Regions from separate parts of the Streptosporangium sp. NPDC006007 genome, predicted to be linked through region 3. Evidence: riboswitches for the same ligand, from Rfam matches in the RefSeq annotation. Region 3 holds a riboswitch; each other region holds the start of a gene.

Region 1 (5,492 bases), on a different contig from region 3:
CTCGTCGGTGCCGGTACGGCCGGCCGTGCCGTCCTCGCTCAGCCCCAGGGCCTCGCGCAGCCCCGGGAGCGCCTGGCCGCCGGCCCAGATCTGGCGGGCGCGGAGCATCGCCAGCACCAGGTCGACGCGGGGTGGTCCCTCGGGGGCCGCGCCCAGCACGTGGAGGCCGTCGCGGATCTGGACGTCCTTGACCTCGCACAGCCAGCCGTCGACGTGCAGCAGGAAGTCGTCGAACTCGGCGTCGTGCGGGCGGTCCTCGATGCCGAGGTCGTGGTCGAGCCTGGCGGCCTGGATCAGCGTCCAGATCTGGGCGCGGATCGCGGGCAGTTTCGCCGGGTCCATCGCGGCGATGGAGGCGTGCTCGTCGAGCAGCTGCTCCAGCCTGGCCATGTCCCCGTAGGTGTCGGCGCGGGCCATCGGCGGCACGAGGTGGTCCACCAGCGTGGCGTGCGCGCGGCGTTTGGCCTGGGTGCCCTCGCCGGGGTCGTTGACCAGGAACGGATAGACGAGTGGCAGGTCTCCCAGCGCGGCGTCGGGGCCGCAGGAGGCCGACAGCCCGGTGGACTTGCCGGGCAGCCACTCCAGGTTGCCGTGCTTGCCCACGTGCACCACGGCGTGCGCGCCGAAGCCGTCGGACAGCCAGCGGTAGGCCGCCAGGTAGTGGTGGCTGGGCGGCAGGTCGGGGTCGTGGTAGATCGCGATGGGGTTCTCCCCGAACCCCCTGGGCGGCTGCACCATGACCACGACGTTCCCGGCGCGCAGCGCCGCCAGCACGATCTCGCCGTCCGGGTCGCGCGAGCGGTCCACGAACAACTCGCCGGGGGCCGGCCCCCAGTGCCGCTCCATCCGCGAGCGCAGGTCCGCGGGGAGCGTGGCGTACCAGTCGCGGTACCGGCCGGCCGCGATGCGCACCGGGTTTCCGGCGAGCCGCTCCTCGGTGAGCCAGTCGGGGTCCTGGCCGCCGGCCGCGATCAGCGCGTGGATCAGCGCGTCGCCGTCCTGCTCGGTCACGCCGGGCAGCTCGCCCTCGGCGCCGACGCGGTAGCCGTGCTCGCGCATCGCGGCCAGCAGCCGCACCAGGCTGGCCGGGGTGTCCAGGCCGACCGCGTTGCCGATCCTGGAGTGCTTGGTGGGGTAGGCCGACAGCATCAGCACGATCCGCCGCTCGGCGGGCGGGACGTGCCGGAGCACGGCGTGCCGGACGGCGATGCCGGCCACCCGCGCGGCGCGCTCGGGGTCGGCCGTGTAGACGGTCAGCCCGTCCTCGTCGATCTCCTTGAAGGAGAAGGGGACCGTGATGATGCGCCCGTCGAACTCGGGGATGGCGACCTGGGTGGCCGCGTCGAGCGGGGACAGCCCGTCGTCGTTACCCTCCCAGGACGCCCGGCTGCTCGTCAGGCAGAGTCCCTGGAGGATCGGCACGTCCAGCCCGGCGAGCGCGCCGACGTCCCACGCCTCGTCGTCCCCACCGGCCGACGCGGTGGCCGGGCGGGTGCCGCCGGCGGCGAGCACGGTCACGACCAGGGCGTCCACCGTGCGCAGCGCCTCCAGCAGGCCGGGCTCCGCGCTGCGCAGCGAGGCGCAGTAGACGGGCAGCGCCCGGCCTCCGGCGTCCTCGACGGCCGAGCAGAGGGTCTCGACGAAGGCGGTGTTCCCGGAGACGTGGTGGGCCCGGTAGTAGAGCACCCCGACGACCGGCCCGTCCTCGCGGCGTTCCCGGCGCTCCAGCACGCCCCAGCCGGGCGTGGGCTCGGGCGGGGCGAACCCGTGACCGGTCAGCAGCAGGGTGTCCGACAGAAAGCGGTGCAGCTCGGCGAGGTTGGCCGGTCCGCCGTGGGCGAGGTAGGCGTGCGCCTCGGCACAGACCCCGCCCGGCACGGTGGACAGCTCCATCAGCTCGGCGTCCGGTGCCTGCTCGCCGCCGAGCACGACGACGGGCCGGGGCCCGGCGAGCAGGGCGTCCAGCCCCTCCTCCCAGGCGCGGCGCCCGCCGAGCAGCCGGACCACGACCAGATCGGCGCCCTCCACCAGGAGCGGCAGGTCCTCGGCGAGGAGCCTGGCGGGGTTGCCCAGCCGGTAGTCGGCGCCGCTCGCGCGGGCGCTGAGCAGGTCGGTGTCGGAGGTCGAGAGCAGCAGGATCACGCGCCACGCTCCACGCGGGGCGGAGCGGTACGGCTCGGCGCCGCCAGCGGCGGACGGGGGAACGGCGAAAAACGCACGGGGCTTCCTCCCTCGGGGTCCTCGCCCCGGGTCGTCGTCGGCTACGACGGCTGGAGTCTCCTGGCTCCCGGATCGACGCTCCTCCCGGCCTTCCCGTCCGTCGCCGGACAGTGGCCTGGATGGGGTTCGCTCCCCGGTTACAGTGGCGGGACCGCGCCGGACTCACACCGGCTTCCTCCCTTTGCCGTCGCCAACGATGAGACTACGGCAGCGTCCTTCCGGCAGGAAACCGGTATGGGTGCCCGGTTCCCCGGCGGAGGAGGGGGCTGCGGCGTGCCGCGGCGGCCGGCGACGCCGCCGGAGGGTGCCGCCCGGGCGGCGGCCGCGGGCGGAAGACCTCGGGGGCAGGGCCTACCATCCTCAACGTGCAGATTGGCGACTTTTCCCGGCGATCGCGAGCCGACGCCTGCCCCGGAGCACTTCAGGTGCACGCCGCCGCCGACGGAGGGCTGGCGCGGATCAGGGTGCCCGGGGGCCGGTTGACGGCCTCCCGGCTCCGCGAGCTCGCCGGGGCCGCCGCCGGCTGTGGGAGCGGTGTCATCGAGCTGACCTCGCGGGCGAACGTCCAGGTGCGCGGGCTCGGCGACGGGGCGCAGGCCGGTTTCGCGGCCCGGATGGCGGCCGCCGGGCTGCTGCCCTCGCTCACCCACGAGCGGGTCCGCAACATCCTCGCCTCCCCGCTGACCGGCTGCGACGCGCGGGGGACACTCGACGCCGGCCCGCTGGTCGACGAGCTGGACCGGCGGCTGTGCGCCCGGCCGGGCCTCGCCGGACTGCCGGGGCGTTTCCTGTTCGCGCTGGACGACGGCCGGGGTGACGTGGCCTGGCTCGGCCCGGACGCCGGGATCCTGCCGACCGGCGCCGACGAGGCCGCCCTGATCCTGGCGGGTGCCGACAGCGGTCTGCGCGTGCCGGTGGGCTCGGCGGTGACCGCCCTGCTGGCCGCCGCCGAGGCGTTCCTGGCCGAGCCCGCCGCCGAGGGGGGGCGTGCCTGGCGGATCGGCGAACTGCCCGGCGGCGCCGAGCGGGTCGCGGCCCGGGTCCGCGCCGCCCTGGCGCACTCCGCCGGCGGGGTGCGGTCCCCGGCCGCCGAGCGGCTGCGTGGCGAGCCGTCCGCGGCGGGCCGGGAGCCGGTGGGGGTGATCGAGCTGCCCGGCGGCCGGGTGGCGCTCGGGGTCGCGGTGCCGCTGGGGCGGCTGGCCGCCGCCCAGGCGGAGTTGCTCGCCGACCTGGCGGCCGGCGGCGAGGTACGGCTGACCCCCTGGCGCGGGGTGGTCCTGAGCGGCCTGGACCGTGCCGAGGCCACCCGGTCGGCCGCCCTGCTCACCGCCGCCGGCCTGGTCACCGACCCCGCCTCGCCCTGGATCGGCGTGACGGCCTGCGCCGGCCGTCCCGGCTGCGCCAGGTCGCTGGCCGACGTGCGGGCCGACGCCGCCCGGTCCGTTCCGCCGTCTCCGGAGCGGTTCACGTCTCCGGGGGGCCGTACCGCGGTCCCGGGCGGCGCCTCCGGCTCCGGCGACCGAGGCCGGGGGGAACCCCCCGGCGCTGGAGGGCCGGGAGCCGCCCCGGGTGTGGCGGGCTCCCCGCGCCCCGGTACGCTCCCCGTGCACTGGGCGGGCTGTGAGCGACGCTGCGGCCGCCCCGGGGGACGGGTGGCGGAGGTGGTGGCCACCGCCGGCGGCTATCACGTGGCCCTGGACGGCCGGGGACTGGACTGTGCGGGCATCGAGGAGACCACGGCCGCGGTGACGGCCCTGAGGAGGGAAATGTGATCGACTACGTCCGTGACGGCGCGGAGATCTACCGCCGTTCCTTCGCGACCATCCGCGCCGAGACCGATCTGTGCGGCCTGCCGGCGGACGTCGCCCGGGTGGCGGTCCGCATGATCCACGCCTGCGGGATGGTCGACCTGGTCACCGACCTGGGGTGGTCGCCCGGCGTGGTGGCGTCGGCGGGCGCGGCGCTGCGCGCGGGTGCCCCGGTGCTGTGCGACGCGACGATGGTGGCCTCCGGGGTGACCCGCCGCCGCCTCCCCGCGGACAACCCGGTCGTCTGCACGCTGGGCGACCCCCGCGTGCCGGAGCTCGCCGAACGGCTGGGCACCACCCGCAGCGCCGCGGCGCTCGAACTCTGGCGCGACCGGCTGGCGGGGTCGGTGGTCGCGATCGGCAACGCGCCGACCGCGCTGTTCCGGCTGCTGGAGATGGTCGAGGAGGGGGCCGGGCGGCCGGCCGCCGTGCTCGGGATCCCGGTCGGTTTCATCGGCGCCGCCGAGTCCAAGCAGGCCCTCGCCGAGCATCCGGCCGGCCTGGAGCACCTGGTCGTGCACGGCCGCCGGGGTGGAAGTGCGATGGTCGCCGCGGCGGTCAACGCGATCGCGAGTGAGGACGAGTGAACGACATGTCGGCAGGACGGCTCCGGGGCGTGGGACTCGGGCCGGGAGATCCGGAGCTGGTGACCGTCAAGGCCGCCAGGCTCATCGGCGAGGCGGACGTGGTCGCGTTCCACAGCGCCCGTCACGGCCGGAGCATCGCCCGCTCGGTGGCCGCCCCGTACCTGCGGGACGGCCAGATCGAGGAACCCCTCATCTACCCGCTCACCACGGAGACCACCGACCATCCCGGCGGATACCAGGGCGCCATCGACGACTTCTACGCCGCCTGCGCGCTGCGGCTGGCGGCACACCTGGACGCCGGCCGGGACGTGGTGGTGCTGTGCGAGGGCGATCCGCTCTTCTACGGCTCCTACATGCACATGCACAAGCGTCTCGCGCACCGTTACGTCACCGAGGTGGTCCCCGGGGTGACGTCGGTGAGCGGCGCCGCCGCGGTCCTGGGCCGGCCGCTGGTCGAGCGGGACGAGACGCTGACCGTGCTGCCGGGGACGCTCCCGGCGGAGGTCCTCGCCGAACGGCTCGCCGCGGCCGACTCGGCGGCGGTCCTCAAGCTCGGCCGGACCTTCGTCAAGGTGCGCGAGGCGCTGGCCGAGGCCGGACGGCTCGACGAGGCCTGGTACGTGGAACGGGCCACCACCGGCGCCCAGCGCCTGGCCCCGCTGGCCGAGGTGGATCCGGGCACCGTGCCGTACTTCTCGCTGGCGCTGATCCCGAGCCCGGTCAACGCGGGACACCCCGGGCCGCCGGCGCGACCCCCCGTCGACGCGGACGCGCCCGCGGACACGGCCGGCGCCCCGGCCCGGGGCGCGGACGGGGCCGGGGGCGACGCGCCCGCGCCCATGCCCGCGACCGCCGGGGCCTCGGCCGAGGGCGGCCC
Region 2 (5,492 bases), on a different contig from region 3:
TGCGCCCCGGACGGCCGGTGGCCAGGGCGTGGTAGCCCGGGTCGATGTAGTCGGGGCCCACCTTGTGCGGCGAGACCGCCAGGCCCCGCCTGGTGAGCGCGGCCATCAGCCCGGTGGCGACGGTGGTCTTCCCCGCCCCGGAGGCGGGGGCCGCGATCACCAGGCGGGCTACCATTCGATGCCCTTCTGGCCTTTCTGCCCGGCGTCCATCGGGTGCTTGACCTTGCCCATCTCGGTGACCAGGTCGGCGGCGGCGAGCAGCCGGGGGTCCGCGTCGCGGCCGGTGACGACGACGTGCTGGCTGCCCGGCCGGCCGGTCAGGGTGGCGACCACCTCGTCGACGTCGATCCAGCCCCACTTCATCGGGTAGGTGAACTCGTCGAGCACGTACAGGCGGAACGTCTCGGCCGCGAGGTCGCGTTTGATCTGCTCCCAGCCCTCGCGGGCGTCGGCGGCGTGGTCCTCGGCGCTGCCGGGGCGCTGAATCCAGGACCAGCCCTCCCCCATCTTGTGCCAGCTGACCCGGCCGCCCTCTCCGGAGTCGCCGAGCACGCGCAGGGCGCGCTCCTCACCGATGCGCCACTTGGCGGACTTGACGAACTGGAACACGCCGATCGGCCAGCCCTGGTTCCAGGCGCGCAGGGCCAGGCCGAAGGCCGCGGTGGACTTGCCCTTGCCCGGGCCGGTGTGCACGATCAGCAGCGGCCGGGTACGGCGCTGCCGGGTGGTCAGGCCGTCCTCGGGCACGCTGACCGGTTTTCCCTGCGGCATCCTTGTCAGCCTCTCGCTGTCATGCGGCGGTCCGCCGCTCACGGATCATCCCGGCGAGGCCGGTGAGGTCGTCGAGGCGGACGCTCTCGGCGCCCATCCGCCGTGCCAGGGACCCGGCCAGGCCGAGGCGGACGTGACCGCCCTCACAGTCCACCACCACCGTGGCCACCCCCGTCAGCAGGCCCGCGGCCCGGTGGGCCTCCTCGACGGTTCCCGAGGTGGCCCGCCCGTCGGTGACCAGGACCAGCAGTGGACGGCGGCCCGGATCGCGCAGGCGCTCGACCCGCAGCACCTCCGCGGCGCGGAGCAGCCCGGCGGCCAGCGGGGTGCGTCCGCCGGTGGGCAGTTCGCGCAGCCTGGCCGCGCCCGCCTCGACGGAGGAGGTGGGCGGCAGGATCAGGTCGGCGCGGGTACCGCGGAAGGTGATCAGCCCGACCTTGTCACGGCGCTGGTAGGCGTCCATGAGCAGGCCGAGCACCGCGCCCTTGACGGCGCGCATGCGCCGCCGGGCGGCCATGGACCCGCTCGCGTCCACCACGAACAGCACCAGGTTGCCCTCCCGGCCCTCCCTGGCCGCCTCCCGGATGTCCTCGCGCCGCAGCAGCAGCCCCGGGCCGCTCCTGCCGCGTCCGGCCTGGTACGGCGCGGCGGCGGCGACGGTCGCCGGCAGATGGAGGGAGGCGGGCCGCCCCGGGGGGATCCGGGCTCCGGTGGTACGGCCGAGAGGCGTCGCGGCCCTTGACCGGCGCCCGGGGGCTCCGGCGCCGACGCCGGGGACGGTGAACAGCCTGGCCCGTCGGGCCGGGTCGGCGTCGAAGGTCCGCTCGCGCCGGGCGGTTCCCGGCTCGGCGCCCGGATCCGCGGAGGATCGGCCGACGGGGGCGGGCTCGCCGGAGCCGGGGTCTGGACCGGGGCCGGGATCGACGCCCGGGCCGAGGCAGGGGTCGGCGTCGGCGTCGGCGGACGGGTCGCAGGGGCCGGGCGGGGCGCCGGACGCGGGGTCCGGGGAGCCGGGGCCGTCGCCTCCGGCCCCCTTGCCGTCACCGGCCTCGCCGCCGGGGCCGTCGTTCTCCGAGCCGCCGGGCCCCCCGGGGTCCTCGGGGCCGCCGGAGTCGTCGGGGTCGTCGGAGTCGTCGGGGTCGTCGGGGTCGTCGGGGTCGTCGGGGACCTGGTTGAGGAGGTCCTCCAGCTTGGACTCGTCCAGGCCGGGGGCGTCGAAGGGGTCGCGGCGGCGACGGTGCGGAAGCGCGAGCCTGGCGGCCTCGCGGACGTCGTCGGCGGTGACGGCGGCGCGGCCGTGCCAGGCCGCGTGGGCGATCGCCGCCCGCGCGGTGACCAGGTCGGCCCGGAGCCCGTCCACCTCGAACGCCGCGCAGACCGTGGCGATCCGTCGCAGCGCGGAGTCGGGCAGGACCACGTCCGCCACCCGGGCCCGGGCCTCGGCCACGCGCGCCGCCAGGGCCCGCTCCCGGCCGGCCCACCGGGCGGCGAACTCCACGGGATCGGCCTCGAACGCCAGGCGTCGCCGTACCACCTCCGCCCGCTGGGACGGCTCCCGCGAGGCCCGGACCTCCACGGTCAGCCCGAACCGGTCGAGCAGCTGCGGCCGGAGCTCCCCCTCCTCCGGATTCATGGTTCCCACCAGCAGGAAGCGGGCGGCGTGCCGCACCGACACGCCCTCCCGCTCGACGTAGCAGGTGCCGAGCGCGGCGGCGTCGAGCAGCAGGTCCACCAGATGGTCGTGGAGCAGGTTGACCTCGTCCACGTACAGCACGCCCCGGTGGGCACCGGCCAGGAGGCCGGGCTCGAACGCCTTGACCCCCTCGGTGAGCGCCCGTTCGAGGTCGAGCGAACCGGCCAGGCGGTCCTCCGAGGCCCCCACCGGCAGCTCGACCAGCCGGGCGGGCCGTACGATGCCGCCCTGGGCCCCCGGGTCCGGGGACACCGCGGGCGTCCCGTGCGGCCCGTCGGGGCACTCGGGGTCCGGCGTGGCGGGGTCACAGGAGAAGCGGCAGCCGCGCACCACCTCGACGGGCGGCAGCAGCGCCGCCAGGGCCCGCACGATCGTGGACTTGGCGGTCCCCTTCTCGCCCCGGACCAGAACCCCGCCGACGCCGGGGGACACGGCGTTCAGGACCAGGGCGAGCTTGAGGTCCTCCGATCCCACGATCGCGGTGAAGGGGTAACGCGGATCACGCACCTTGGAGATCTCCTTGGGTGTCGTCATACGGAACAGCTCAGCCGCCAGCGGCCGCCCCGCCCGGTGAGCGTGACCCGGGCCAGCGGCGCGACGTCGACCCGCCAGAAGGCGGGGGCGGGTGCCCCGAGGGCGTGGACGATCGCGGCACGGATGATCGGGGGGTGTGTGACGGCCACGATCCGGCCCGGCGCTCGGCCGGAGAGCCAGCCGGCGACCCGGCCCAGGAGGTCGACGATCGACTCCCCGCCGTGGGGCGCGGCGGCGGGCTCGGTGAGCCAGGCCGCGAGCGCCTCGGGTTCGGCCGCCTCGACCTCGGCGAGTGTCCGGCCACTCCACCGGCCGTAGTCGCAGTCGGCGAGCAGCGGATCGGGCGGGGCCCGCAGTCCGAGGGCCTCGGCCGTCTGGACGCAGCGCAGCTCGGCGGCGCGAACCGCCGCGGCGCCCAGCCCGATCGGCGGGGTCAGCCCGGCGGCCCGGCGCAGGCCGGGGCCGTCGAGCGGTTCGTCGCCGGGGAACGCGGCCCGTGCCGTCGCCGCCGTCGACCCGTGGGAGACGAGCAGCAGGCGGGTGACCCCCACCGGGGCCGTCACACCGGGCTGCGTCGGCGCGCGGCGAAGGCGAAGAGCGCGCCGACGCCAAGCCAGAACACCGCCTGGGTACCGAGGGAGGCGATACGGAAGTCCCACAGGAGGTCGGCGGGGAAGCCCGGGGGCACCTCGTCGATCTCCGGCAGGAGGATCCAGGCGGCCGCCACCGGCACCAGCAGGGACGCGCCGCCGGCCAGCCAGCGCAGCCACGGCTCGCTCCGGGAGGCGTACCGGTAGGCGGCGGTGCCCGCGCCGACGGCGAGGATCCCGACGACCACCGCGGTCAGGTAGAGCACCGTCCGCTGGTCGATCGTCTCGGGGTCTCCGACGGCAGGCGGGTTGGCGGGATATTTCAGGAAGGGCACCAGGACGATCGCGAGGAACGCCGCCGCCGCGAGGGTGACCGCGAGCACCGGTTCCGATCGGGGGCCGACCCTGCCGCGCACCGCCGCGTAGACGAGGGCGAACAGGCCGCCGACGGCCACGCCGTACAGGCCGAGGGCGAGGAAGAGTCCGAGGCGCTGGCCGTTCCTGCTGACGGGCGCCTCGTCCTCGTCGTGGGAGTGGGCGGGCTGGGCCGCCTCGTGGGAGTGGGCACCGGCGGGGGAGGCCGCCGCGGCCGCCTCCTCCAGCGCGATGGCCCGATCGATGCGCGGCTCGCCCGCGGTGTAGGCGAAGACGGCCGCGAACAGGCCGGCGAGCAGTCCGACGAGCATGCCCCGGACGATGAGTTTGACGATCACGTGCGGCTCAGTGACACGGGACGCCGAGCAGATGGCGCCCGTCGTGCATGAGTTCGTGCAGGTAGTTACCGGCCTGCGAGACGGCTCCCTGGTCGAAGGCGACCAGGTAGGCGACCAGCAGCAGCACCGGTACGGCGAGCAGCCAGCGGGTGAGTGCCTGCCATGGGATGGGCTGGGCCTGCGGAACCGAGATCTGGCTCACGGCCACCTCCTCCGGGATTGACGCGTCCCTTTTCGTAGGTCGGTGGCGGCCGAGTGACCTGGCTCCCGGTCCCGAAGGGCCCGGTTACAGTGGCGCGACCGCACCGGAATCTCACCGGATTTCCCTCGCACCGCCACAAAACACCCGGAACGTACCTCGGTTTGCCGTCATCCGTCAATCCACACGGCATCGGACGCGTCCCTGGCGGAGACACCTCCGCCTCGCCGGGGCGTCCGGACGTCGCCTTTGGGGGAGGCGCCCGTCCGGGCGCCTCCCCCAAAGGCGACGATCACTGCTCACCGGTGAGGGCGGTCACCAGGTCGGCGGCGGAGCGGCAGCGGTCGAACAGCTCGCCCACATGGGCCTTGGTGCCGCGGAGCGGCTCCATGGTCGGGACGCGCTGCAGCGACTCGCGGCCGGGGATGTCGAAGATGACCGAGTCCCAGGAGGCGGCGGCCACCGACTCGCTGAACTGGCTCAGGCAGCGGCCCCGGAAGTAGGCCCGGGTGTCGCTGGGCGGGGCCTCGATGGCCCGCTGGACCTCGTCCTCGGTCACCAGGCGCTGCATCCGGCCGCGGGCCACCAGCCGGTTGTACAGGCCGCGGTCGGGGCGGATGTCGGAGTACTGGAGGTCGACGAGCTGCAGGCGGGGATGGGACCAGGGCAGGCCGTCGCGGGTGCGGTAACCCTCCAGCAACTCCAGCTTGGCCACCCAGTCGAGCTCCCGTGACAGCTGCATCGGGTCCTCCGCCAGGCGGGTGAGGACCGACTCCCAGCGGTCCAGGACGTCCTTGGTCGGCTCGTCCACGCCGTTGCCGCTGCGTTCCTCGGCGTACTTGCGCGCCAGCTCCAGGTATTCCATCTGGAGCTGGACCGCGGTGAGCCTGCGGCCGTCGCGCATGGAGATCTCGTACTTCAGCGTCGGGTCGTGGGAGACCGCGCGCAGCGCCTGGACGGGGTTGTCCACCACGAGGTCGCGGGTGAAGTAA
Region 3 (5,492 bases):
GTACCGGGAAAACCCTCCTCGGCCAGCGCCTGGGTCTTGGCCTCGGTGACCGTCATGACGGCGTTGACCAGGGCGGCGTCGCTCATCGCGACCGGGACGGCGACGATGATGTTGATCGTCCCCGGGAGATACATCGGCGCGAGCTCGGGATCGGGGACGCCGTCCGGGGCCGCGGCCCAGGTGGGAACGCGCAGGCCGACGGTGGCCACCGCCTCCACTCCCCCGTCCTCCGCCCGGGTGAACCGGTCCACCGAGGCCGCGGTCAGCATGCCGACGCCGGGTCCCCGCGGGGCCATCTCCAGCAAATGGTTCACCGGGTCCATCCGCGAGTAGCCGCCGATCACCTGGGCGTTGAGCACCCATCGCAGGGGGCCGATGCCGCCGCCGACCATCGCCGAGGAGACGGCCCGCCAGCCGGGGCCGAACTCCCACAGCAGCGAGGCCAGCCGGGCCCCGTCCTCCTGGCGACGGCTCAGCCCGAGCGTCCACGCCGGTCCGCTCCCGACCACGCCCTCCCGCTGAGGGGCCCGGTAGGGGACCGCGTCCTCCACGTGGGGGCTCGGGTTCCCGGGATGGGAGGTCGGGTTCCCCGGTGAACCCGGGTGTCCGGGATGGGGGCTCGGGTTCACCGCCCGTACCGGGTGGGGCTCGGCCGCACCCTCGTCGTGACGGTCGGGGGTCAAGGGCGCTCCAGGTGGACCTCGGGCCGGCCGCCCACGCCGACGGCGACCCGGACGCGGGCGTCGAAATGCCGGCCGATCAGTTCTTCGGTCAGCACCTCGGCCGGGGCGCCGGAGGCCGCCACCCTACCGCGCGCGATGAGCATCATCGAGTCGGCGTACTGCCCGGCGAGACTCAGATCGTGCAGGGTCGTGACCACGGTCAGCCCGTCGGCCAGCCGGAGCCGGTCGACGAGTTCCAGGACCTGCTGCTGGTGTCCGAGGTCCAGGGCCGTGGTGGGCTCGTCGAGCAGGAGCACCGGGGCCTGCTGCGTCAGCGCCCTGGCGAGCACGACCCGCTGGCGCTCGCCACCCGACAGGCGGCCGAGCGCGCGAGAGGCGAACGAGGACAGGTCGAGCCGCTCCAGCACCGACCCGGTCACCTCCCGGTCCCCCCGGCTCTCCCGGCCCAGGTAGGCGATGTACGGCGTGCGGCCCAGCAGGGCGTAGTCGAAGACGGTCATGTCGACCGGGAGCGCCGGTGCCTGCGGGGCGTAGGCGATCAGCCGGGCCCGGTCCCTGGATCTGAGCCGGCGGGCGGGCAGGCCGTCGACGAGCACCTCGCCCGAGTACGGCAGCACCCCGGCCACCGCCTTGAGCAGCGTGGACTTGCCCGCGCCGTTGGCGCCGATGACGGCGAGCCAGTCACCGCCGCGCACCTCGAACTCAACCCCGGACAGTACGGCCCGCGTCTCCAGGACGACGGAGAGTCCCTTCACCCGGACGTGACTCATGCGATCGCCCCTATCCCGTGGCCGGCCGCGTTCCGCAGGTCGGGTGGCCGGGCTCGCCGGACCGGACGGCACCGTCCGCTCACGTCTCCACCCCCCTGGTCATGCGCAGCACGGCCACGAAGAACGGCGCGCCGACGAAGGCGGTGACCACGCCGATGGGCAGTTCGGCGGGGGCGAGCACGGTCCGGGCGATCAGGTCGGCCAGGACCAGGAAGGCGGCACCGCCGAGCAGTGAGAGCGGAAGCACGGTCCGGTACGACCCTCCGGCCAGACGGCGGACCACGTGCGGGACCACGATGCCGACGAAGCCGATCAGTCCGCTGACCGCGACGGCCGAGGCGGTGGCCAGGGAGGCGGCCAGCAGCACGACGAGCCTGACCCGGACGACGTTGAGGCCGAGGCTGGCCGCCTCGTCGTCGCCGACCGAGAGGACGTCGAGCAGTCTGCCGTGCAGCAACATGGTCACCACCGAGACCAGGGCGTAGGGGATGACCAGCCTGATGTGGCTCCAGTCACCGCCGACGTCGCCGAGGATCCACGCGTAGACGCGCCGGAGTTCCTCCACTCTGAGCTGCTGCAGGAAGGTCTGGATCGCGGTGAGGAAGGACGACACGGCCACACCCGCGAGGACCAGCGTGGCGGTCCCGCCGCCCCGGCCGGCCACGTTGCCCAGCGCGTAGGCGAGCAGCACACCGCCGATGGCCCCGGCGAACGCGGCGACCGGGATGAGCAGGGCGTTGTCGTCGCCCTTCATGAGCACGATCACCGCCGTGGTCGTGAGACCGGCCCCGGCGGCGGCTCCCAGCAGGTAGGGGTCTGCCAGCGGGTTGCGGAACACCCCCTGGTAGGCCGCGCCGGCGGCGGCGAGCAGCCCTCCGACGATCACGGCGAGCAGGACCCGGGGCAGCCGGAGCTCCCAGAGCAGTCCCTGCTCGATCGGGAACAGCCCCGAGTCCACCGAGACGAACGGCAGCCAGTCGAGCAGTTGCAGCGCGACCTTCCGCGGCGCCAGGTCCGCCGCGCCGATCAGCAGGGCTGCGAGCATGCTCGCCAGCAGGACGCCGCACGCCGCCAGTGCCGCCGGCAGGCGGAGGCGTGGCGCCCTCCGGACCGTGACGCCGGGGGAGGCGCCCGGCCCCCAGCCGTCGCCCGAGATGTTCGACGGGGACGTCTCGGGTGAGGTGCCGCCCGCGGCGGCGGAGGGGGCGGGGGCGCGGGGGAGGTCGGTCACTTAGCTGTTCGTGGCCTTCTGGACGGCGTCGCCGACCTGCTTGGCGAGGTCCACGACGCGCGGGCCCCAGCGGGAGGCGACGTCGTCGTCAAGGGCGACGACCCGGTCGTTCTTGATCGCGGAAAGCCTGGACCAGCCGGGGCGCTTGGCGAGGGTCTCCCTGGACTGGCCGCAGCACTTGGTGTCGGCCAGGAAGACGAGGTCGGGGTCGGCCTTGGCGACGAACTCGGCGGAGAGCTTGGGATAGCCGCCGGCCGCCTCGGGAGCCTTGTCGGCGATGTTGGTCAGGCCGAACAGCCCGTAGATCTGGCCGATGAAAGTGGTAGACGTAGCCGAATACGGGGTTTTGTCCAGCTCATGATAGTAGGTGAGGTTCTTGCCCTTGGGCGCGGCGGCGGCGAGTTCCTCGATCTGCTTCCTCATCCCGGCGACGAGCTCGGTGGACCTGGCCTTGTTGCCGGTGGCCGCCCCGAGGTCGGCGATCTGGTCGTAGGCCTCGTCGAGCCTGCCGGCCGCGGGCTCCAGTAGCACCGGGACGTTGAGCTTGCCCAGCTTGGCGACGACACCGTCGGTGTCGTTGGAGAGCACGATCAAGTCGGGCTTCCTGGCGATGATCGCCTCCACGTTCGGCTGGAAGCCGGACAGGTCGCTCCTGGGGGCCTCAGCCGGATGGTTGGACTGGTCGTCCACCGCGACGACCTGGGGGCCCGCGCCCACGGCGAAGAGGCTCTCGGTGGCGGAGGGGGACAGGGAGACGATCCGTTCGGGCCTGCTCGGGATCACGACCGGGCCGTTGCCCGCCTGGACCGTGACGGGGAAACCCGGCGCGACGGTGGCGGCGGGGGTGGCCGAGCTCACGGACGCGGTGGAGTTCTGACCGCACCCGGCCAGGGCCAGCAGGCCGAGGAGCGCGCCGGCGAAGACGGTACGTACGGGCCTCACGCGAGGTCCTTTCAGTCACCGGAGCAGGGGACCCGCGAAAGGGACGGATCACCCTTTTCCACGAGGGTTGACGACGTCGGCGCGGCGGCAGGCGACCTGGCTCGATCCAAAGGATCATGACAGTTGCGGGACAGCGCCGGACTCACACCGGACTTCGCTACACGCTGCGCGTCAGACAAACGTTATCAATCCCCCAGAACAGCCGGACGTCAAGGGTTTGCCTCCGGATTTCTCCCGGCCCCGCCTCCACTCGGGGGCGATTGACCAACCCAGCGCGAAGATGTGGCCGGCGCCGATGAGCGGAGCACGGGCCGGTGGGCGTTCCCCGCACGGGCCGGTGCGCGTTCCCCTCCGCGGCCCTAACCGAGTTGCCGCTCCGCGGTGGCGATGATCTCCTGCAGGCGCAGGCCGTGCGCGGCGTCGAGGGGGTGACCGCCACCGCGCTCCACGGTCTCGGCGAACTCGGCGAGCATCACGGTGAAGACGTCGGGACCGAGCCGGTCACTGTTGATCGACTCCCGGCCGAGCCGGCCGTAGACCTCCACGTGGGAGGGGGGTGTCTCACCCGGCACGCTCATGCACAGCGACGCCTCGCTGACCGCGCCGGTCTCGTGCTCCAGCAGCAGGCCGACCCAGCCCCTCGGGTTGCCGTGGGCGCGGACCGAGGCGACCCGGCCGAGCGCGGCGTCCAGCATGTCGATCATGTGCGGGCCGACGTCGAGGATCGCGCCGCGCTCCAGCCGCCAGGGGGTGGCGAAGTCACCGCCGAGCATGGAGCCGGAGATGTTGGCCGCGTGCCCGCCGAACGGCTCGACGGCCGACACCCTGGCCAGGAACGCCCGGGTGGCCTCCGAGTAGCGCCAGGTGAGAACCATCTGGGAGGGCACCCCGGCCTCGCCGATCGCCTCGGCCAGCCGCCTGGCTCCGTCCAGGTCTGCCGCGAGTGGCTTCTCCAGCAGCAGCGCCTTGCCCGCCTTGGCCGCCAGCACGCCGAGCTCGGCCTGTACGGCGGGCGGCACCGAGAACGCGACCGCCTCGCAGTTGTCGAACAGCTCCTCGATCCGCTCGAAGACGGGGACCCCGAATCTGGCGGCGACCTCGGGGCGCCGCGCCCACACACCCACCAGGCGCGTGTCGGGCCCGGCTGCCAGGATCGGCGCGTGCACCATCTCCGCCCACGGCCCCGCGCCCACCAAGCCCACAGATATCGTCACCGCCTCAGCTTCTCACGATCTCTTGACGCGCCGATGAACATCGATCGACATGTCTCCGCTTCCGGGTTTGCCCACCCCGGCCGGAGGGAAGGCCGCGGGGCGCCGGCCGGCCGACGCCGACCGTACGGGCATGATGGGCGGCGTATGGACGAGATGATTCTGCTGCGGCACGGCGAGACCGAGTGGAGCCGGAACGGGCGTCACACCGGGCGCACCGACCTGCCTCTGACCGCCAGGGGCGAGGAGCAGGCGCGGGCGCTCGCGGCGCTGGTCAAGGACCGGCCCTTCGGCCTGGTCCTGGTCAGTCCCGCGCTGCGGGCCCGCCGCACGGCGGAACTCGCCGGGCTTACCGAGCTCGCCGGCCACACGGGCTATGAGATCGACCCCGACCTGTGGGAGTGGGACTACGGCGGCTACGAGGGCGTCACCACCTCGGCGATCCGCGAGGCGCGCCCCGGCTGGTATCTGTGGCGTGACGGGGTCGTGCCGGGCGACGCCGGACACCCCGGTGAGAGCGCGGCGGAGGTCGGCGCACGCGCCGACCGGGTGATAGGGCGGGCGAGCTCCGTCGGCGGCGACGTGGTCGTGGTCGCCCACGGGCACCTCCTGCGGGTGCTCTGTGCCCGCTGGCTCGGCCTGCCCGCCCGGGACG
Region 4 (5,492 bases), on a different contig from region 3:
GATCGCCACGACCTCCGCCACCTTCTGCCGGGCGAACGCCAGCCCCTCGGGCAGCCCCTCCTCCCGATCCAGGTCGAGCGGGACGTGCATCAGCGAGCACGAGGTGGAGACCACCACCTCCCCGGCCAGTCCGAGCAGCGCGGCGCAGGTGGACAGCGCGGCGGGCAGCCTGGTCCGCCACACGTTGCGGCCGTCCACCACCCCGGCCACCACGGTCTTGCCCGCCAGCCCCGCGGCCCCGGCGAGGTTGCCGGGACCGGCCACGAAGTCCAGCCCGATGGCCTCGACCCGGGACGCCGCGAGCACCGGCAGCGCCTCGCCGATCTCGCCGAAGTAGGTGGCCACCAGCAGGCGGGGACGGTGGCTGAGCCCGCCGAGGTGGTCGTAGGCGCGGGCGAGGGCCTTCAACTCCTCAACGGACCTGTCTCCGGCCAGCGCGGGCTCGTCGAGCTGCACCTCGGCGACTCCGGCGGAGGCCAGCCGCTCCAGCAGTTCGGCGTAGACGTCCAGCAGGTCGTCCAGGAGCAGCAGCGGTGAGAAGCCGGCCTCCCCGCCGCTCTCGCCGGTCTCCGCGGGGGATCCGGTGGCGGGCCCGGCCATGGTCTCGGCCGTGGTCTCGGCGGTTGACTTGGCCAGCAGCAGGTAGCTGAGCGGGCCGACCAGCACCGGCCTGGTCTCGATGCCCAGCTCCCTGGCCTCGCCGTACTCGGTCAGCGGCTTCTTCCAGTCGAGCCGGAACCGGGTGTCGGGGCCGAGCTCGGGCGCCAGGTAGTGGTAGTTCGTGTCGAACCACTTGGTCATCTCCAGGGGCGCGATGCCCTGGGTGCCGCGCGCCATCGCGAAGTAGCGGTCGAGGCCGTCGAGCCCGGCGAAGCGGACGGGGACCGCGCCGAGCATGACGGTGGTGTCGAGGACGTGATCGTAGAAGGAGAAGGTGTTGGACGGGATGTCGGTCAGCCCCGCGTCGCGGAGATCCGTCCAGGTGCGCTCGCGCAGGTCGCGGCCGACGGCACGGAGCCGGGAGGCGTCGATCGTGCCGGCCCAGTAGGCCTCGACGGCCTTCTTCAACTCCCGGTCGGGGCCGATCCTGGGGTAGCCGAGAACGGTGGTGCGCTGGTCTCTCATGGGTCCTTTTCCCTCGTGGAACCCGGCCGTGCGCGGGCATGCCGAGGGAAAGGCGATCCCCTCGGCCCTCCCGCGGGGCCATGGACGGCCGCGTGCCGACCGGCACGCGGGCGGTGGCAGGTATTCGGACTCGTGGGCGTCGCACTCGTTCCTACTGGCCGTCGCTTCCCAGGTGGTTGTCCCACCCAGTGCTTGTGTGACGGCGGTCGTTCCCACTCACCGCTGCGGGGCAGTCCCGGAGTCGCACCGGGTTCCCTGTTGCCTCGCCGCTCCGGTCGGGGAGCGGCGAACCAGCCGCACCGGCAGCATAACCCGGCCCGCTCCGATTTTTTCCCCGACGGACCCCGGCGGATGTCACAGAGGGCGGTTCACAGTGCCGGTTCGCGGTGCCGTTCACGTTCACGACGGCCGGAGAGCCCGGCTCCGTGGCGCCGGCTCACGAGGGGATGGGGACCCGGATCGGGGTGAGCCCTTCGGGGGCCCTGCCCGGATAGACGCCGGACAGCATCGTGGCCACGGTGTAGAGGTGCCAGCCCTGGGCGGGCCTCTTGAGCACCGGGTCGGCGAACAGTCTGCGGACCTCGTCGGGGGCGACGATGGGGGCCAGCAGGTCGAGATGACCGAGGACGTGGTCGCGGAGCACCGCCGTCAGCGTCTCGTCGGGGCCGGTCCGCCAGCTCCAGCCTCCGCCGGTCTTCGGCGCCGTCAGGAAGCCGGGCCTGCGCTGCCAGGGGTAGTAGCGCCTGCCCACGGTGAACCGCCACGGCTTTCCCTCGATCGGAACGTTCCTGAGCGAGGGGGCGAGGCCGGCGGTGAGCCGGTGGATGACCTCCTCGGACAGCCGCCAGGTCTGGTCCAGGCCCAGTGCCGCCCGCACCACCCGGTTGTCGAGGAACGGCCAGATCGGGTCGCCCCGGCGCAGTGATCCGGCCCGGGCCCCGGCCTGCCAGCGGCCGATCCGGTAGGAGACGTACATGTGGTCGAGCGCCTCCAGCCCCCCGCGTTCCTGCCAGGGCCGGGCCAGCTCACGCGCGTGCTCGTTGGCGGCCTCGGTGAACAGCGCCGGATCCCGCAGGAACGTGGCGTCCACCCGGCGGCGCAGCGCCTTGGCGCTCAGGTCGCTCTGCAGCAGCAGGAAGCTCCCGGCCCGCAGGACCTCCCCGCTCTGCCCGGACATGGTGGGCCTGGCGTTGTAGGGGAGATAGCCGACGATCGACTCGTAGGCCGACGTCATGCCCTCGCAGGTCCGCAGCGTCTCGTAGGTCCGCGCGAGCGGGTGCTCGACCAGCACCGCGTCCTTCCGCTCGGCGCGGGCCGGGGGAATGACGGTGTGCTCGATGCCGAGTGCCCGCGCGATCCGCCCGGCGATGATCACATCGGGGTGGCCGTCCAGACCGTTGGTGGTCGCGCGGAGCGGGATCCCCGCCGCGTGCAGCACCGCCGCGGCCAGACGGCTGTCCCGGCCGCCGGTCAGGGCCAGGTTGACCGGCTCGCCCGCCGCGCGCAGCGGCTCCACGGTGGCCAGCAGCGTGTCGGCCAGCCCCTCGACGAGCTTCTTTCTCCCTCCCCGGGAGGTGGGGGCGGGTGCGGCGGCCGGGAGAGGGGTCTCGGTGATCGTACGGCTGCCGCCCCGGACGGTGACGGCCGAGGACGGCGGGAGCGCGGTGACCCCGCGGTAGGGCGTCTCGTCGGACAGGAAGTAGCCCTGACGGATCATCGCCTGCAGCGCGAGCACGTCCCACTCGATCCGCTCGCCGAACGCGGCGAGGCTGACCAGCAGCGCCCGGCTGCCGATCACGTGCAGGTCGGGGTTCTCGGCGTGGTAGACCGGGCAGGCCCGGTGGATGGCGGTGGCGGCCGACAGTTCCGTACGGGTCGCGCGGAACGCCGAGAAGCAGCCGCCGACGCTCTCGGTACTCAGCTCCGGCGTGCTCGCCAGCCGGTCCACGTCGCCCGGCGCGGCCAGGTAGCCGTTCACCCCGGTCACCCGGTCGTGCCCGGTGGACAGCAGGGGAGGCAGCCGGGAGTCGTCCGGCTCGTTGGTCCAGGCGAACAGGGAGATACCGGGCCGGTGCCACTCACGGGATCTGACGACCTCGGGGGGAGCCGGGAACGCGCTGTCGATCGCGCCCCTGACGGTGTGCAGCATCGCGTCCGGGATTCCGGCTTCCGGGCGTTTGGCCGCCAGTCCGAGATACACACGCATGGTCAGGGATCTTATGTTGTGTTTTTTCGCGACGAAGCGGTATTCATCGGGAAATCATGGGCGGAATGAGGTGGATGCCGTCACCTGCTCCCATCAGTGCGATGTCCGGCTTCGCCGGGTCCGGGACAGCGAGATCGCCTCTTCGGCGGTTACGGGGTAGGGCGCGATGTCCTATACACTGGCGTGGCGCCGCCGGAGCGAGAGCCTGGTGGCATCGCATCACCTTGAGGGGCTATGGCGCAGCTGGTAGCGCGCCTCCATGGCATGGAGGAGGTCTGGGGTTCGAATCCCCATAGCTCCACTCCGGGCCGTTCTCAAGACGGCTCGAAGGGCGTTGACGAGATCCCGCCCGGTCACCTCGACCGGACGGGATCTCGTCTTTTCTACGGCGACGTGGCCGCCGACGGCCGCTTTCGGCGACAAGGCGACCGAGGGAGGGGCGGGGCGCGTCTGTCATCCGCCGCCGGGTACGGCCTCCACCCGGCGGGTCACGACAGGCTCCACCGGTCCATGTTCCAGGTGATGGTCGACTGGGCGGGGTTCGGGACGACGTTGCGGATCGCCTCGTCCCACGCGCTCAGTCCGGGGTGCTGGAAGAGCGGGATGGTCGCCACATCGGCCCAGAGTTCCTTCTCGATCTCCCCGATGATCGGGTTCTGCGCGGCCGGGTCCACCGTCGCGTTCAGTTTCCCGATGAGCCTGTCGACCTTCCCGCTGGAGTAGCAGCCGTTGTTGTTGCCCTTGTTCTCGCCGTCGCACTTCGTCGGCGTGGTGTAGGTGGAGGCCCAGCCGCTGATCAGTGAGGAGGCGGACCAGGCGAACAGGGCCACGTCGTAGCCGTTGGCGGGCATCACGGTACCGAAGAAGTCCTCTGAGCCCTTGTCGACGACCTGGAAGCCCGCCTTGTCGCAGGCGTCGATGATGAGCTGCACCTCGACGGTGCGGCGCGGGTTGGGGGTCTGGTAGCCGATCTTGACCTGGACTCCGGTCTTGCCGGCCTTCGCCACGAGCGCCCTGGCGCCCTTGATGTCCTGCCGCCCGTGGACACCGGCGCCGCCGGCGGCGGCGATGACCGCCGCGGCGTTGTCCTGGAACGGGGCGACGTTGCGGATCTCCAGAGGTCTGGCGTCCGGTACGACGGGTTTGATCAGGTTGTCGACGATGAGCTGCCGGGGCACGCACTTGGCGAAGGCGGCGCGCAACCTCCTGTCCTTGAAGGGACTGGAGTTGACGTTGAAGTCCAGGTGCTCGTAGGTGTACTGGTCGGTTATGTTGACCCGCACGCCCTCCAGCGCCTTGAGTTGATTGAGCACGTCCGGGCCCGGCTGTGGCTCGATGATCTGGACCTCGCGATTGTGCAGCGCCTGGGCCTGCTCGTCCAGGGTGATGAAGCGCTCGATGATCGTCGGGGTGGCCGCGGGGGTGCCCCACCACCGGTCGTTGGCGACGAGGGTCAACGACTGGCCGGCGTCCATCTTGGAGAGCTTGTACGGGCCGGAGGAGGGGATCAGTTCGGCGGGGGGCAGCGCGATCTCGGAGACCCAGCCGTTGTTGAAGAACTTGACGGCCTTTTCGAGCTTCCGGGCGTCGGTCGCCTTGATCGCCGCGATGAACTCCTCCTCCGACAGGTCGCCCTGCCTCTCCACCACGTGGGCGGGGAGCAGTTCGGTCGCGCCGGGACCGCCGGCCGCCCAGTCCGCGAAGGGCCTGTCGTAGACGAGAGAGAACCTCTTGTCCCCCTTGTCGCAGGCGGGCAACCTGGTGTCCTCGACTCCGACGGTGCCGGAGGTGGAGAAGCCCTTGATCTTTCCGGACTTGAAACCCCACCAGAGCAGCACGTCGTCGCAGTCGATCGGCGTACCGTCCGACCAGACCGCCCTGTCGCTGATCGTGTACTCGACGGTCAGGGGGTCGTCGGAGGTCTTCCGGTAGGTGCCGAAGTCCGTGTCGGGCGTGATCGCGCCCCTCTCGCCGTAGAACCAGAAACCCGTCAGCACCCGCTGCAGGGGGCCGGTGTTGCGCATGGCGTTCTCGGCGGCGGTGTTGTTGTTGTAGGAGTGGAATTCCTGCTCGTAGGCGTAGGTGATGCTCCTGGCCCCGGCGGAGACCGTGTTCGAGGTCGTGGGGCCGTCCGCCGCGCCGGCGCCGCCGCAGGCGCTCA

The links. A riboswitch is a leader RNA that binds a small molecule or an ion and turns the genes downstream of it on or off. The one in region 3 is predicted to bind cobalamin.
Region 1: another riboswitch for cobalamin. It lies ahead of cobN (cobaltochelatase subunit CobN); the one in region 3 lies ahead of ABZ194_RS05700 (ABC transporter substrate-binding protein).
Region 2: another riboswitch for cobalamin. It lies ahead of ABZ194_RS23595 (CbtB domain-containing protein); the one in region 3 lies ahead of ABZ194_RS05700 (ABC transporter substrate-binding protein).
Region 4: another riboswitch for cobalamin. It lies ahead of metE (5-methyltetrahydropteroyltriglutamate--homocysteine S-methyltransferase); the one in region 3 lies ahead of ABZ194_RS05700 (ABC transporter substrate-binding protein).

The regions. Positions count from the first base shown of each region.
Region 1 is NZ_JBEXUG010000017.1:76,534-82,025, reverse strand. It holds gene cobN (cobaltochelatase subunit CobN) at 1-2,142, opposite strand, end outside; cobalamin riboswitch at 2,251-2,450, opposite strand; gene ABZ194_RS15865 (precorrin-3B synthase) at 2,586-3,992, shown strand; gene ABZ194_RS15860 (precorrin-8X methylmutase) at 3,989-4,615, shown strand; gene ABZ194_RS15855 (precorrin-2 C(20)-methyltransferase) at 4,621-5,492, shown strand, end outside.
Region 2 is NZ_JBEXUG010000035.1:49,055-54,546, reverse strand. It holds gene ABZ194_RS23620 (cobyrinate a,c-diamide synthase) at 1-175, opposite strand, end outside; gene cobO (cob(I)yrinic acid a,c-diamide adenosyltransferase) at 169-771, opposite strand; gene ABZ194_RS23610 (putative cobaltochelatase) at 791-2,998, opposite strand; gene ABZ194_RS23605 (histidine phosphatase family protein) at 2,995-3,561, opposite strand; gene ABZ194_RS23600 (CbtA family protein) at 3,558-4,301, opposite strand; gene ABZ194_RS23595 (CbtB domain-containing protein) at 4,309-4,503, opposite strand; cobalamin riboswitch at 4,533-4,653, opposite strand; gene dop (depupylase/deamidase Dop) at 4,793-5,492, opposite strand, start outside.
Region 3 is NZ_JBEXUG010000005.1:25,285-30,776, forward strand. It holds gene ABZ194_RS05685 (adenosylcobinamide amidohydrolase) at 1-683, opposite strand, end outside; gene ABZ194_RS05690 (ABC transporter ATP-binding protein) at 680-1,453, opposite strand; gene ABZ194_RS05695 (iron ABC transporter permease) at 1,533-2,498, opposite strand; gene ABZ194_RS05700 (ABC transporter substrate-binding protein) at 2,685-3,626, opposite strand; cobalamin riboswitch at 3,695-3,822, opposite strand; gene ABZ194_RS05705 (Gfo/Idh/MocA family oxidoreductase) at 3,986-4,840, opposite strand; gene ABZ194_RS05710 (histidine phosphatase family protein) at 4,985-5,492, shown strand, end outside.
Region 4 is NZ_JBEXUG010000015.1:16,720-22,211, forward strand. It holds gene metE (5-methyltetrahydropteroyltriglutamate--homocysteine S-methyltransferase) at 1-1,125, opposite strand, end outside; cobalamin riboswitch at 1,223-1,435, opposite strand; gene ABZ194_RS14400 (asparagine synthase-related protein) at 1,562-3,331, opposite strand; tRNA gene ABZ194_RS14405 (tRNA-Ala) at 3,560-3,632, shown strand; gene ABZ194_RS14410 (ABC transporter family substrate-binding protein) at 3,820-5,492, opposite strand, start outside.